2 regions of the Gordonia sp. CPCC 205515 genome follow, and region 2 is predicted to be linked to the other one. Evidence: predicted binding sites of a transcription regulator. Region 2 holds the regulator's gene; the other holds the start of a gene.

Region 1 (7,545 bases), on a different contig from region 2:
GAGATCGCCGCGGAAACAACTGGCGGTGTCCCCTCCCACTCGTCGCGGGGAGCCACAGGTCTGGCCATCCTGAACGGGCTGATCGGCGACGAACTGGCCGGGAGCGGGTCACCCCTCGCTCCGGAGATGTCGATCCGCGTCCGTGGTGTGTCGATCGAGATCGAACCGGCCGAACTCACCGACGCCTATCCGCACGCATCGTCGCATCTGGTGGTCTTCCTGCACGGCCTCATGGAGGCCGAGTACGCATGGTCCGGTGGCGGCAAACCCACCTATGGCGCGCGGTTCGCGGACGACTTCGGCGCCACCGAAATCCAGATCCGCTACAACACCGGCCGGCACATCAGCGACAACGGACGTGAGCTGTCGGCGTTACTGACGAAACTCGTACTGCTGTGGCCGGTTCCGGTCACCGAGGTGACCCTCGTCGGGCACTCGATGGGCGGACTGATCATCCGCAGCGCATGCCACGCCGCCGCCGACGATCCCTACTGGCTGAGCCTGGTCCGTCACACCGTCAGTCTCGGCACACCGCACCTTGGCGCCCCACTGGCCAAGGGTGTGCACGCCGCGACCACGGTGCTACGGACGACACCGGCGACCCGACCCCTGGGCAATCTCCTCGGGCGACGCAGCGCCGGCGTCCGAGATCTGTTCCACGGCACGCTGACCGACGACGGGTGGTTGGCCAATGAGCCTGATGCGTTGCGCCAAAAACGTGCCGCCGATCTGGAACTGATTCCCGGGGCGCGGCACCTGTTCGTCACCGCAAGCCTCACCCGCGATCCGCGGCATCCGCTGGGCCGCATCATCGGTGACGGCATGGTGCTCGACGGCAGCGGGCGCGGTCAAAGCCGTTCGGTGCGAATCGGTTTCCGGACCGAGGACGGCTTCCACATCGGGGGTGCCAACCACTTCACCCTGCTGAATAGTGACGCGATTTATGCGTGGCTGGTTGAGCAGCTGCGACCGCGGAAGATGTTGCCGGCGGCGTAATTTCCGTTATGACGATCAGTGGCCCTTGAAAGCCTCGGCAAGCCACCAGGATCCGCCATCGGAGGCGATCTTCGCGTCGATGACGAGAATCCCGTCGGGTGCGGACGCCCAGTCGGCCACCGCGGCCATGTCCTTGCGATTGCGCACGGTGATGCCGGTGGCGCCGTAACCGCGGGCGATCGCGGCGATGTCGGTGTCGCCGAAGGTGACCGCGCCGAGGTCGGCGTCCGCGCCGAAGTGGTGGACCTCGGCTCCGTAGGCGGCGTCGTTGTAGACCGCGATCACCAGCGGGTTGCCCAGCCGCACCGCGGTTTCCAGTTCGCTGATGCTCATCAAGAAGCCGCCGTCGCCGACACCGACCACTGCCAGCCGATCCGGTTGGGCGAGCATCGCACCGATCCCACTCGCGAGACCGAGGCCGATGGATTGAAAGGCCTGGGTGAAGACGAAGCCGTTCTCGTCGGGTACGCGCAGGTAGGCACTCGGATAGCCCAAGAAGTTGCCGGAGTCGACGGCGACCACCCGGTCGGCGGGCAGGGCGTCGTCGAGCAGGGTGCTGAACACCCGCGGATCGATGTGGTCGTCGGTCGACAGGTCGGTGGTGGCGACGTCGTTCCACCACCGGTCGGCGCCAAGTCGAGTCGCGACCTCGGGGGTGCGATACCCCGACCTCGGTGATACGACGGCGTCACGGACATCGAGAGCCGTTGCGCCGCAATCGCCGTGGACACCCAACGTGACGGAGCGGTGTTTGCCGAGGGCGGCGAGGTCGTCGTCGATCTGGACGACTGCGGTGTCGGAACCGATGAGCGAACCCTGCCGCATGGTCCACATGTTCAGCGCGCATCCCCAACCGACGATCAGGTCGGCGTCCGCGATGAGTTCGGCGGTCAGCGGACTGGAGAAGCCGCCGGAGATGCCGAGGTCGAAGTCGTCCGCGCGAAAGAGACCGTTGGCCACCGCGGAGGTGGCGACCAGGGCGCCGACGTGGGCGGCGAGGTCGGCGATCGCGGGTCCGGCGTGGCGAGCGCCGCGGCCGGCGACGAAGACGGGGCGGTCGGCGTTCTCGATCAGCCGACACAGTTCGGCTACCGCGGCGACCGCAGGACGGACCGGTTCGGGAGCCTGCGGCGCGGTCGCGGGGTTCCGCTCGTCGACTGCCTGGGCCTGCACATCCAGCGGCAGGTTCAGCACCACGGTTCGTCGGCCGTGGACCGCGGTGCGGTAGGCGCGCAGCACGTCGTCGACGGCGGTGGCCGCACTGTGGACGCGCTCGGACACCGCGCCCACGCTGCGCGCGAGTCCGTCCTGATCGACCCGGAAGTTCGACAGGACCGCTGCACCCGCGGTGTCGGCGGCGAGCACGATCATCGGGGTGCGACTCTTGGCGGCTTCGGCGATGCCGGTCATCGCGTTGGTCAACCCGCAACCCTGATGCACCGAGACGATGGCCGGTACGTCAGCCAGTCGGCCATAGGCATCGGCCATCGACGCGGCGCCGCCCTCGTGCCGGGTCGCAACGAACCGAACACCGTTGGCGCGCAACGCATTCGTCACCGCAAAATTGCCACTGCCGACGACCCCGAAGGCCACCCCCACGCCGAGCTCGGCGAGGGTCTTCCCGACCAGCTCCGCAACCGTGCTCATCTCAGGCCGGGACGAAGGCGAAGACGCGGGCGGGCGATCCGGTGCCCCCGACGATCGGCAACGGGGACACCACCAGCAGCGCGCCGGTGGCCGGAAGTGCATCGAGGTTCTGCAGCTGGGTCAGGCCGTACTTGTCGGCGCCGAGCAGGTGATAGTGCGCAGGGAATGCCGGGTCCATACCGCCGGCCTGACCGGCGTCGATGCCGACGGTCTCCACGCCGTATCCGGTGATCGCGGACTGGGCCAGCCATTCCGCGCCCGCGACTGACAGACCCGGACTGTGTGGTCCGTTCTCGTCGGCGTTGAGGAAGGCCTCGGCGTCGGTGTTGAAGCGACTCCACCCCGTCTTGAACAGCAGCCACGCGCCCTCGGGCAGGGGGCCGTTCTCCGCGACGTAGGACTCGAAGTGATCGGGTTCCAGAAGGAAATCCGGGCTGCCGGCCACCTGCTCGGTGAAGTCGAGGATCACCGCAGGACCAATGAGCCGCTCCGGTGGGATCTGGTCGACCGAGGTGCCGTCCCGGCCGGTGCCCCAGTGGGTTGGGGCGTCGAGATGGGTGCCGGTGTGCTCGCCGGTGTGAATGTTGTTCCAGGCCCAGAACGGTCCGTCGTCGTCGAAGTCGCTGACCTTCTCCAGCGAGAGCGAGATGGTATTCGCGAACGGCTCCGGTAGTTGCAGCACCGGGGTCTGCGGGCTCAGCGGCGCGGTGAGGTCGACGATGGTCACCGAGCCGTCGGTGAGGCCGGACAGGAGCGTGGTGATGGCGGTCATGGTGTCACCCTATGACTGGGCGAGAGTGATCCGAACCTGGACCTGACCTTTTGCGTTGCGACTGCTGACGGCGTGACCCGACCACCACGTGCCGTCCAGCGTCAGTTCGATCGGTGCGCCGTCCCCGGTGAAGTTGCGCCACCAGGTCTTGTGACCGGCTGCTCCCACGCCGACGATGACGGTGTTGCCGCTTCGCCGGTACTGCACGGGCAGCTCGATCTGCGTGCCCGACTTGCGACCGGTGTAACGGAGGACGGTGAACGAGCCCTTCGTCAGAGACTTGACGCCAGGGAGTCCGAGGAACGGGATCACCGCTTTGTTGATGATCGAGGCGGAGCTCTGGATCACCTTCATCGAGGCCCCTTTCCGAGTGTTGGCATGAGTCCATGGTGCCTGGCATCTGTGCTGGACGTCGCAGGTTGGGTAAGCGTTCTGCTGCCACGGCTGACCAACTCGTTGAGAACTACGCGTGGTCGTGGTCGGAGGTTCCACGACGATCGACCGTCCGAACTTGTCGTAGTGCCGCGATAAACTGAGAGGTTCTAGTGACCTATTTCGTCGAATAGCTTTGGTACACAGTCGAATTAGTTCTTGTAATTCTATTGACTCGCACATGTGTGCGAGTACAGTGGAGGCATGCCCGAACCAGTCGCCACCCCCACCGCCCCGCCGAACACCACCAGCGCAGTCAGCGCGCTGCTGTCCGCGGTCTATGACCTCGACCTCGGCCGGATCACCTCCGGCCGGGAGGCCTTTGAGACGACGAAGGTGATGATCACTGCGGTCAGCGCCTTGTGCTACCAGCTGGCGGTGTGCGCGGCCCACATGGACCGGCTCGGCGTGGCCAAGCAGCGGGACAACGGCAAGACCAAAGCCTTGTTGATCACGATGGGGTTGGCGCCGTCGGTGGCCGAGCGGACCCTGCGGATCGGGTTGGGCATGCCGCGGATGCAGCTGTTGGCGGGGTATGCCGAGGACGGTGTCCTTCCGGCCGAGCATCTCGACGCGATTGTTTCCGGGGTGGCGCACGTGGCGCGGCGGGCGTTGGACGGGTTGTGCGACGAGGAACGTCGCGAGGTGGAGGTGGAGTTGATCGCCCAAGCGATGTCGGGGGCGACGCCGAAACAGATCAGCACCAAGGCTCGCGAACTGGGTAACACCTTCGCTGCTGAGACCGGTGGCTTGCCGGCGGCCGAGGACCGCAGTATCAACGAGTTCAGCGTCACTGAAACCTCCGACGGTCGGATCGCGGTGCGGGGCGATCTCGACATCGTCACCGGCACCAGGCTGCAGACCGCGATCGAATCGCTGGTCGACCCTCGCCCGCAACCCGATGGCTCGAAGGACGCTCGTACCCCAGGGCAGCAGCGCGCCGATGCGCTCAACCTGGTTCTCGAGGCGGCCGCGAATAACCCGACCCCGTTCGTCGCCGCCCCGCACACCGATCTGAACGTGACGGTCTCGGCCAACACTCCCGCGCCGGCCACTCTGCAATGGACCTCCGCGCTGACCCAGGCGACCGCTGAACTGCTGGCCTGCGACAGCAAAGTCACCGAAATCGTCCTTGACGGAGAAGGTGTACCGCTGAAAATGGGTGAGAAGAAACGCCGGTTTCCGCACCACCTCCGCAAGGCGATCTTGATCCGCGACACCTGTTGCGTCAAGTGTGGGGCGCCGTCCTGGATGGGTGAGTGTCACCATATCGCCTACTGGAGTCATGGTGGCCCAACCGATTTGGACAACGGGTGCCTGTTGTGCGCCTCGTGTCATGCCCAGATCCACGCCTCGGATTGGGAGATAGTCATGGGCGTCGACCGGCACCCATGGCTGATCCCACCGACCACGATCGATCCCGCGCGAAAACCGTTGCCCGCCTACAACAGGCGCACCATGACGCTCGACGATCGGGTCGCCGCATGATGGTGTCGATACGCCCCTCCTTCGTCGGGGCTACTCAACCAGCGGTGGGCAGAAGTCCACCGTGACGAAACGTTTCGACACGCCCCTCGCCCAGCGGCTCGGGACGGCTCAACCAGCGTATGGCTCAGCACATTTCAGCGCATCCGACATCCATCGGAACCGCGCACGACCTTTGAGAACTTCATAGCGTGAACGGCCACCTGCGGGTTGCCTGCCGGGCCATCGCCGGTCCGGCAGGCAGCCACCCGCGGCACTCAACCCTGGACCTATATTTGACACTCATGTAAAGTCCGGTTTTGTCGTCGGACGAGGAGGCTGGGATGACGGGATTGCCACCGGTGCAGGATCGGACGCTGCGATATGCGTACGACCGGGCTCTGACGGAAGTGCCGGATCAGGTGGCGCACATCGGCGCCGACGGCACGTACACGGTTGCCCAGAGTCACCAACGGTCGATGTCCATCGCGCAGGGACTGACCGATCTGGGCGCGCAGCGACAGGAACCGGTGGCGCTGTTGATGGACAATTCGGTGGACGCGGTGCATGCGTGGACCGGAACCGCGCTCGGCGCGATGGCCGAGGTGCCGATCAACACTGCCTACAAGGGGCAGTTCCTCTCGCATATCCTCAATGACTCGGGTGCTCGCATCCTGGTGTGTGACGACGTCTATGTCGACCGCGTCGCGAGCGTCGTCGACGACCTGCCGCAACTGACCGACCTGATCGTGCGCGGCGATGCAGCATCTGCCGAGAGTTTGCGAAACCGGTTACGGATCAGTTCGTTTGGAGATCTTACCGAGGCCTCGCCTGCCGCCCGACGCCCGCTCGCCGCCGACGACCTGATGGCATTCATGTACACCTCCGGCACCACCGGACTCTCCAAGGGGGTGCTGATCCCGCACGCCCAGGCGTACACGTACGCCTCGCGGGAAGACCAGGACCGACCGACCACCAGCGACCGCATTCTGGTGTCACTCCCCCTTTTTCACCTCGCCGGTCAGTGGTATGGGGCGTATCAGGCGCTCATCCACCGAGTTCCGTGCGTCATCGAGCCGGGATTCTCGGTGTCGCGGTTCTGGTCCACGGTCCGCGAACACGGCATCACCGTCACGGTGATGCTCGGCGCGATGGCCGAATTGCTCCAACAGTCCGAACCGCGGTCCGACGACGCCGACAACCCGCTCGAACTGGCGATCATGGCGCCGCTGGCCAGCGACATCGACGGCTTCCGGCGACGCTTCGGGATCGACTTGGCTGCCGTCTACGGGATGAGCGAGATCGGCGCCGTGCTGAACGGACCTCCGGAGACCGTGTTGGGTGGTGAATGCGGCTTTGCCCGCGACGAATTCACTCTTCGATTGATGGACGACGGGCGCGAGGTCGTGCCCGGGGAGGTCGGCGAGCTGTGGGTCAAGCCCGACGATCCGCGCCTGGTCATGCGCGGTTACCACAACCTGCCGGACAAAACCGCCGAGTCGATCGTCGACGGCTGGGTGCACACCGGCGATGCGTTCCGCCGCGATGAGGACGGCCGATTCTACTTCTCGGACCGCATGAAGGACGCGCTGCGCCGTCGCGGCGAGAATGTGTCGAGTTTCGAGGTCGAGCGGGTGATCAACCAGCATCAGTCGGTGTTCGAGAGTGCGGTGGTCGCGGTTCCCTCGGAGCTGAGTGAGGATGACATCAAGGCGGTGGTGGTGCCGCGCAGCGGACTCGAGATCGACCCGCGGGAGCTGACCGAGTTCCTGATCGAGCAACTCCCCTACTTCATGGTGCCGCGCTACATCGAGGTCAGCGCGGCGCTGCCCAAGACACCCACGCAGAAGATTCAGAAGAACCGATTGCGCGACACCGGGATCGGACCGGGCGTGTGGGATCGGGAAGCTGCGGGAATCACAGTACGGAGGGGACGTCGATGAAACTGTTGGTGGCCAATCGCGCGGAGATCGCGGTGCGCATTTTCTCCACGGCGGTGACGATGCGGATTCCGACCGTAGCGGTGTATCCGGCCGACGATGCGGCGTGCGCTCATGTGGCACGTGCCGACGAGGCGGTGCAACTCGAGGGTGCCGGGGCCGCAGCCTATCTCGACGTCGAGCAGGTGATCAAGGCCGCCCAGAACGTGGGCGCCACGATGATTCACCCGGGATACGGGTTCCTGTCGGAGAATCCGGCGTTGGCGCGTGCCTGCGCGGACGCAGGCATCACCT
Region 2 (7,545 bases):
CCGGCCGGATTCGATTGGCTGGTACCGGGTTTGCGGTCCGACCTGGCCACCGAACTCGTCAAGACCCTGCCCAAGGCGCTGCGCAAGTCGATGGCACCCGCGCAACGCTTCGCCGACCTCGCGCTGTCGCGGCTCACCCCGCGCGCCGAACCACTGATCAGCGGGCTGGCGCGCGAGCTGTCGACGATCACCACGATGACCATCTCCCCCGGCGACTTCGACGCCACCCGCCTGCCGCCCCACCTGACGATGAACTTCGCCGTCGTCGACCGCTCCGGCACCGTCCAAGGCAGCGGCAAATCCCTCCCGGAGTTGAAGAAGCGCTTCGGTGATCGGTCCGACGACGACCCGCAGCGACCCGTCTTCACCACCTGGACCGCCGACGGCATCGGCACCCTCGCGCCGACGGCCACCACCACCGTCGCGGGGCAGATCATCACCCGCTACCCGACGCTGCAGGTCGTCACCGATCCGAGTAGACGGCCGGCCGGCGTGTCGGTGCTCGATGTCGCATCGGAGGCGGACCGCGACGTGCGGATGACCCGCGGGATCATCGCCCTGCTCGAACGCGCGCTGCCGGCACTGTCCAAGAAGATCACCTCGGGCCTCGACCCCGCCGGCCGACTCGCGCTGAGCCAGAGTCCGTACGCGCGGATCGAGGATCTCGTCGCCGACTGCACGCGCCGCGCCATCCGCGACGCGGTCGCGGACCGCAACCTGTCCGCGATCCGATCACCGCAGCAGTTCGAGCAACTGCGCGACACCATCCGCCCGACGGTCAGCGATACCGCGCCCGAGTATTTCGCACTCGCCACCGCCACCCTGCGGGAACTGCCCGCAGTCCGGCGCGAGATCGAACGCCTCACCGGGCATCTCGCCGCCGACGACGTCGCCGACCAACTCGACCATCTGGTGTTCGACGGATTCGTCGCGGCCACACCTCGCAGGCATCTGCAGCACCTGCCCCGGTATCTGCAGGGTGCAGCCGTCCGCCTCGCCGATCTGCCGGCGGCCGCGACTCGGGATCGGGAGGGCGTCAATGCCGTGGATCGGGTTGTCGCGCACTGGAATCGTCGACTGAATCAATTGCCGGCGGCACACCGCGACACATTCAACGAGTTCGCTCACTGGACGGTGGAGGAACTGCGTGTCGGACTGTTCGCCCAACGGCTGGGCACCGCCTACCCCATCTCGGAGAAGCGGGCGTTACGAGCTCTGGACGGATTCGGTTGAGATCTGGTCGTCGGCCGACGGGGACATCGGGTCGTCCACGGACGAGGACACGCCTCGCAGATCGTCGATCTCGTGCTGGAAGTCCTCGATCGAGTCGAACGAGCGGTAGACCGATGCGAACCTGAGGTAGGCGACCTCGTCGAGGTCGCGCAGGGGACGCAAGATCGCCAGCCCGACCTCGTTGCTGGGGATTTCCGCGGACCCGGACTGCCGGACGGTGTCCTCCACCTGTTGTGCGAGTTTGGCCAGCGCGTCCTCTTCGACGGCACGGCCCTGGCAGGCGCGACGCACGCCGCGCATCACCTTCTCGCGGCTGAACGGCTCGGTGACACCATTGCGCTTCACCACCGACAGGACGGCGCTCTCGACGGTGGAGAACCGGCGCCCGCACTGTGCACACGACCGGCGGCGACGGATCGCCTGGCCTTCATCGGCGACGCGTGAATCGATGACCTTGGTGTCCTCGTTCTTACAAAACGGGCAGCGCATGCCCCCGAGAATACCGCCCACGCGTCACCGGTACGCGGGCGCGACCAGCGCCTGCCCCACATGCAGTCCGGCGCCGGACAGGTCGTTGCGGGCCACGATCTCGTCGATGACGGCCTGCCGCGGCACGTCGGGGGCGATCCGCTCGGCAATCGACGTCAGCGAATCGCCCGACCGCACGTGCACCACCTCGGTGCCGATGGGTGCGGGCGCGACCGACGCGGCGTAGCCGGAACCGACGATCGCGACCACCCACACCAGCCCGGCGAGCGCCACGCCGACCAGCACGGCCACGGCTGCGGCGCGGCGGCGGGCGTAGACCCGGCGGGCGACGGTCGGGCGGGGCTCTGCCACCGCACCCGCCTGCTGTGACGCGCGCAGACTCGACGCCGGGGCCGCGCACCGGCTGCCCCGCACCCGCGGCGTCGCGGGCAGCGGGCCGAGCGGCCGTCCGTCTGCCGGACGACCGAACGCGGGTTCGACTCCCCGCACCGGGCGATCACCGACCCTGGTGGCGCGCACGCGACCCTTCGGGGCGGCGGTACCGGTAAGAGCTGCGGAGCTGGTCGGGGCTGCGGTGCGGGTGATGGTGGCGGTGCTCATGGTGTCCTCCGGAGGGTGTCGGTTCGAACACGTGAACGTCGAACACGTGATCGATAAAACGTATGTTCGAGTTTTAGCACGCCCCTCCGACAAAGTCGCGACAAACCGCAAAACACCTCGAACACATGTTTGAACATGTCGGTGACTTCGGCTACTGTCGGCGCTGTACCACTCGAACGACCAGCCGTTTCGCAACCCGAACCAGTTCCCGACCGAGAGGAAGGACTCACCGATGAGCAACAAGTCCGGCGGGCACGACGCCCGGCATACCGGCCAGGCCACCACCGGCCCGGCGGCCGGCGCCCAGGACCCGGAGACCGCCGAGGCATCCCTGACCCCGCGCCAGCGCGGAGTGCTCGACTACATCCGGCAATCCGTGCGTGAGCGCGGGTACCCGCCGAGCATCCGCGAGATCGGCGACGCGGTGGGGCTCACCTCGACGTCGTCGGTGGCCCATCAACTGCGCACACTCGAGCGCAAAGGTCTCCTCAAGCGCGACCACAATCGGCCGCGCGCGGTGAACATCTCCGACGGCGAGCACAACAACCCGCCGGGTGGCAGCGCTGCGGCCGACGGCACGCCCTTGCCGACCCCGGCGTTCGTGCCGGTGCTCGGACGGATTGCGGCAGGCGGCCCGATCCTCGCCGAAGAAGCAGTGGAGGACGTCTTTCCGCTGCCCCGCGAATTGGTCGGCGAGGGATCGCTGTTCCTGTTGAAGGTGGTCGGCGAGTCGATGATCGACGCGGCGATCTGCGACGGGGATTGGGTGGTGGTGCGTCAGCAGAGCGTCGCCGACAACGGCGACATCGTCGCCGCGATGATCGATGGCGAGGCCACCGTCAAGACGTTCAAGCGCAAGAACGGGCACATCTGGCTGATGCCACACAACGCCCTGTTCGAGCCGATCCCCGGCGACGACGCGGCGATCCTGGGCAAGGTCGTCACGGTGATGCGGCGGGTCTGAGCCACCGGCCCGGCACCCGCCGCATCATTCCCGGCCCCGGGGTCAGTCCGCCAGCGCGGCGGTGGCGGCGGCCCGTGCGGCCACCGGATCGGTGGTGGCCAGCACGGCCTCGGCGGCTTTTCGGCACTGGTCGAGAGTGACGCCCGACAGCCGTGCACCAACGGCCGCGGACGCGGCCGGCGCGGCCGAGAGCGAGTTCACGCCGAGGCCCACCAACACGCACGCGAGGAGCGGATCGGCAGCTGCCTCACCGCACACACCGACCGATTTGCCTGCCGCGACGCCCGCCTGCCCCACACTGTGGATGAGGTGCAGCGCCGCGGGTTGCCACGGGTCGGTGAGCCCGGCAAGCTCCGGCGACATGCGGTCGGCGGCCATCGTGTACTGCGTCAGATCGTTGGTGCCGATCGAGACGAAGTCGACCTCGGCCAGGATCGCGGGGGCCAAGATGGCCGCGGCCGGGACCTCGACCATCACGCCGGCGATCATGCCGCGCTCCCGGACCTGCGCCGCGAACTCGGCGGCTTCGGCCGGCGTCGCGATCATCGGTGCCATCACCCACGGCGTGTTGCCGCTGGCCTTGCCTGCGGCGGCGATGGCGTCGAGCTGATGTTCGCGGATCTGCGGGTTGTCGGTGGCAATACGGTTGCCGCGCACGCCGAGTGACGGATTCGGCTCGTCGAGCTTCGTGACGAACTTCAGCGGCTTGTCCGAGCCGGCGTCCAGGGTCCGGATGACCACCTTCTGGCCGTCGAACGCGTCGAGAACCTCTTTGTAGAGCGCCGTCTGCTCCTCCACCGACGGTTCGTCCGGCCGATCGAGGAACGCCAACTCGGTGCGGAACAGGCCAACACCTTCCACCGGGAACGACGTCGCCGTGCGGGCCGACGCCCCGTCGGCGACGTTGGCCACCACCAGCACCTCATGACCGTCGGAGGTTCGACCGGGTCCCGTCCACGACTTGACCGCCTCGGCCTCTTTACGGCTCTGTTCGACTGCGGCGACCGCGGTCGCCTCGTCCGGGGACACCTCGATGGTGCCGGCCGTGCCATCGACCAGCACCGGAGCGCCGACCGGGACATCGGTGAGGCCGGATACCGCGACCACACACGGGATACCCAACTGGCGGGCGATGATGGCGGTATGGCTGGTGGGTCCGCCGAGCCGGGTCACCAGCGCGATGATCAAGGCCGGGTCCAGTCCCGCAGTGTCCGCGGGCGCGAGGTCGTCGGCCAGCAGCACCGATGCGACGTCGGGTTCGGGTACTCCTGGTTCGGGAACGCCCAGCAACTCGGCGACGATCCGATCGCGCACGTCCTTGAGGTCGGTGACCCGCTCGGCCATCAGGCCGCCCACCTTGGTGAACATCTCGACGAACTGTTCCGTCGACGCGATGGCCGCCGCCGGCGCCGGCGTGCCCTTCTTGATCAGCGCGGTGGTCGCCCCCACCCAGCCGCGGTCCTCCGCGAGTCCGGCGGTGGCGGTGAGCACCTCGGCGGCAGCGCCGGAGGCGTGTGACGCCCGATCGCGCAGCCGGCCGGCGACGGCCGCGGCAGCGTCGGTGAAGCGTCTCGACTCGACCTCGCGCTCCTCCTCGGCGATCGTCGACGCCATCGCTTCGGGGTCGTAGACGGGCCGTTCACCCGGCCAGACCGCGGGACCGTAGGCCTTTCCGCTGACCACCGGAGTTCCGTTCAGTACCTGTGTCTGACCCACCGCAGCACCCTTTCTCACATTCGTTGGTCGGCCGGTTGCGGCCACCTGTCAATACGACCACACGGACATCCCTTCGCGTCGGTGAACCGCCCGCGCATCCCGGTGTGCCATGTGGTGTCGAAAAGCATCTTCTGTGAATCAAGTTACAGGAAATCCTTGACTTCTCCACACAAACAGGCGTAAACAAAGACATAGCAACATCAAAAACCACATAAACCAACAGAGAGGAGGCCACGTGTACGCCGAAGAACGACAACAAGCCATCGCCGAGCAGGTTCGGACCCACGGTCGCGCGTCGGTGGCGGCACTGGCCTCTCGTTTCGACGTCACCAGCGAGACCGTGCGCCGTGATCTGGCCAGCCTGGAGCGGGCCGGCCACCTCCAGCGCGTCCACGGCGGCGCCGTCCGCTCCGGCACCACCGAGATCCTCGGTGAACAGGGCATCGACGAGCGGCAGAGCAGCCACACCGAGGAGAAGGCGGCGATCGGCCGGGCCGCGACACGCTTTCTGCCGCCCGACGGCGGATCGGTGTTCTTCGACGCCGGGACCACCACCTACCAGGCCGCACTCACCCTTCCGCGTGACCGTCGGCTCACCCTGATCACCCACAGCATCCCGATCGCCGCCGCACTCGCGGGCGACGGCGCCGCCGATCTGCACATCCTGGGCGGCCGCGTACGCGGACTGACCCAGGCGAGCGTGGGTTCGGAGACGACCAGCGCACTCGCCCGTCTGCGGGTGTCGACGGCCTTCGTCGGCGCGAACGGCATCAGCGAAGCGCATGGACTCTCCACCCCCGACCCGGACGAGGCCGCGATCAAGTCGATGATCGTCAAGGTCGCCAATCGTGTTGTGGTACTTGCTGATTCATCAAAATTGGAGCGCGAGGATCTGTCCTCGTTTGCCGATCTGGCCGATGTGGACGTACTGATCACCGATTCCGGGATCGACCCCGCCACCTCGGCCGCCCTGTCCGCCCGCGGCATCGAAATGGTGATCGCATGACCGAGAGCAGCCCGATGATCCTGACCGTCACCGCCAACCCCAGCCTGGACCGCACGCTGGAACTCGCCTCCCCGCTGCACCACGGCGAGGTGCAGCGCGCCGTCGCGGTGCGCGCCGAGCCCGGCGGCAAAGGCGTCAACGTGGCCCGCGTGGTCGCGCAGGCGGGCCTGGCCACCCGCGCGATTCTGCCCGCGCGGGTCGGTGATCCGCTGCTGGCCGCCCTCGACGACGTCGCCCTGCCGTATGTGGCGATGCCGACCGACGGGGAGGTCCGCTCCAACATCACCATCGCCGACCCCGACGGTACGACCACCAAATTGAACGCGCCCGGTGTCGCCCTCGACGCCGCCGCGGCCCGACGTCTGACCGACCTCGTCGTCGAGCACGCGCAGGGCGCCGCCTGGGTCGCGCTGTGCGGTTCGCTCCCACCGGGACTGCCCGATTCCTGGTATCGCACCGTCATCGACGAGCTCGCCGGACTGGAGTGCCGGATCGCGGTCGACACATCAGGTTCTCCGCTCGCGGCCACGGTGACCGGCCGGGTCGATCTCCTCAAGCCCAACGACGAGGAACTCGCCGCCGCGACCGGCACCGATCCGGATGTCCTCGTCTCCGCGACGAGCCGGGGCGACTACGAACCGCTGGTCGACACGGCCCGCACGCTGGTCGAGCGCACCGGCGCCGCGATCCTGGCCACCCTCGGCGCGGCCGGCGCAATGCTCATCACCGATGCCGGCACCTGGTTCGCCACGCCCCCGCCGATCGTGCCGCGCAGCACCGTCGGCGCCGGCGACTCCTCGCTGGCCGGCTACCTGATCGCCGAGACCCGTGGCGACGCCGAACCCGATCGCCTGCGTACCGCGGTGGCCTACGGCTCGGCCGCAACAGCGCTGGCCGGCACGCAACCTCCCTCCCCCGACCAACTCGATCTCGACGGCGTGCGGATCACCGATCTCTCAGGAGCCGCCCCGGTCCGATGACACCGCAGCACCCCGACAACCCCACCGACTTCTCCCCCACGGAAAAGGAAAACCGATGACCACACAGATCATCTCGCCGCAGACGGTGAGTCTCGACGTCGACGCGGGCAACGACCCAGCGGCCGTGATCGGGTATCTCGCCGATGCGCTCGCGGCAGCCGGCCGCACCAGCGACCCGGCCGAGCTCACCCGCGCGGCCCTCGCTCGCGAGGCCAAATCCGCCACCGGACTGCCCGGCGGCATCGCCATCCCGCACGCCCGCGCCGAGTCCGTGGGTGACGCCAGCCTCGCGATGGCCCGCCTGTCGAACAAGGTCGACTTCGGCGCCCCCGACGGACCGGCCGACATCGTGTTCCTCATCGCCGCCCCCGCAGGCGGCGCGAGCGAACACATGAAGCTGCTCAGTGCCCTCGCCCGCGCCCTCGTCCGGCCGGACTTCGTCGCCGAGCTGCGTGCCGCGGACAGCGACGAGCGCATCGTCGAACTCGTGGAGGAGGCCATCAACCCGGCACCGGCCACGAGCTCCACCGCCACGACCACCGCAGCGGCGGCCACCG

What was found. The regulator LexA, encoded in region 2, represses DNA repair genes until DNA is damaged. The targets are predictions, from matches to a motif close to CGAACANNTGTTCG.
Region 1: the regulator LexA is predicted to act here: its motif matches at 4,024-4,037, upstream of AAFP30_RS13470 (DUF222 domain-containing protein).

What each region holds. Positions count from the first base shown of each region.
Region 1 covers NZ_JBCLVJ010000008.1:327,120-334,664, reverse strand. Annotated here, with positions in the region: gene AAFP30_RS13490 (lipase family alpha/beta hydrolase) at 1-996, shown strand, start outside; gene AAFP30_RS13485 (thiamine pyrophosphate-binding protein) at 1,012-2,643, opposite strand; gene AAFP30_RS13480 (cyclase family protein) at 2,645-3,415, opposite strand; gene AAFP30_RS13475 (nitroreductase/quinone reductase family protein) at 3,425-3,769, opposite strand; gene AAFP30_RS13470 (DUF222 domain-containing protein) at 4,052-5,335, shown strand; gene AAFP30_RS13465 (AMP-binding protein) at 5,656-7,254, shown strand; gene AAFP30_RS13460 (carboxyl transferase domain-containing protein) at 7,251-7,545, shown strand, end outside.
Region 2 covers NZ_JBCLVJ010000021.1:60,878-68,422, reverse strand. Annotated here, with positions in the region: gene hrpA (ATP-dependent RNA helicase HrpA) at 1-1,233, shown strand, start outside; gene nrdR (transcriptional regulator NrdR) at 1,207-1,722, opposite strand; gene AAFP30_RS26435 (LysM peptidoglycan-binding domain-containing protein) at 1,747-2,322, opposite strand; gene lexA (transcriptional repressor LexA) at 2,555-3,286, shown strand; gene AAFP30_RS26425 (phosphoenolpyruvate--protein phosphotransferase) at 3,329-5,002, opposite strand; gene AAFP30_RS26420 (DeoR/GlpR family DNA-binding transcription regulator) at 5,238-6,008, shown strand; gene AAFP30_RS26415 (1-phosphofructokinase family hexose kinase) at 6,023-6,988, shown strand; gene AAFP30_RS26410 (PTS fructose transporter subunit IIABC) at 7,044-7,545, shown strand, end outside.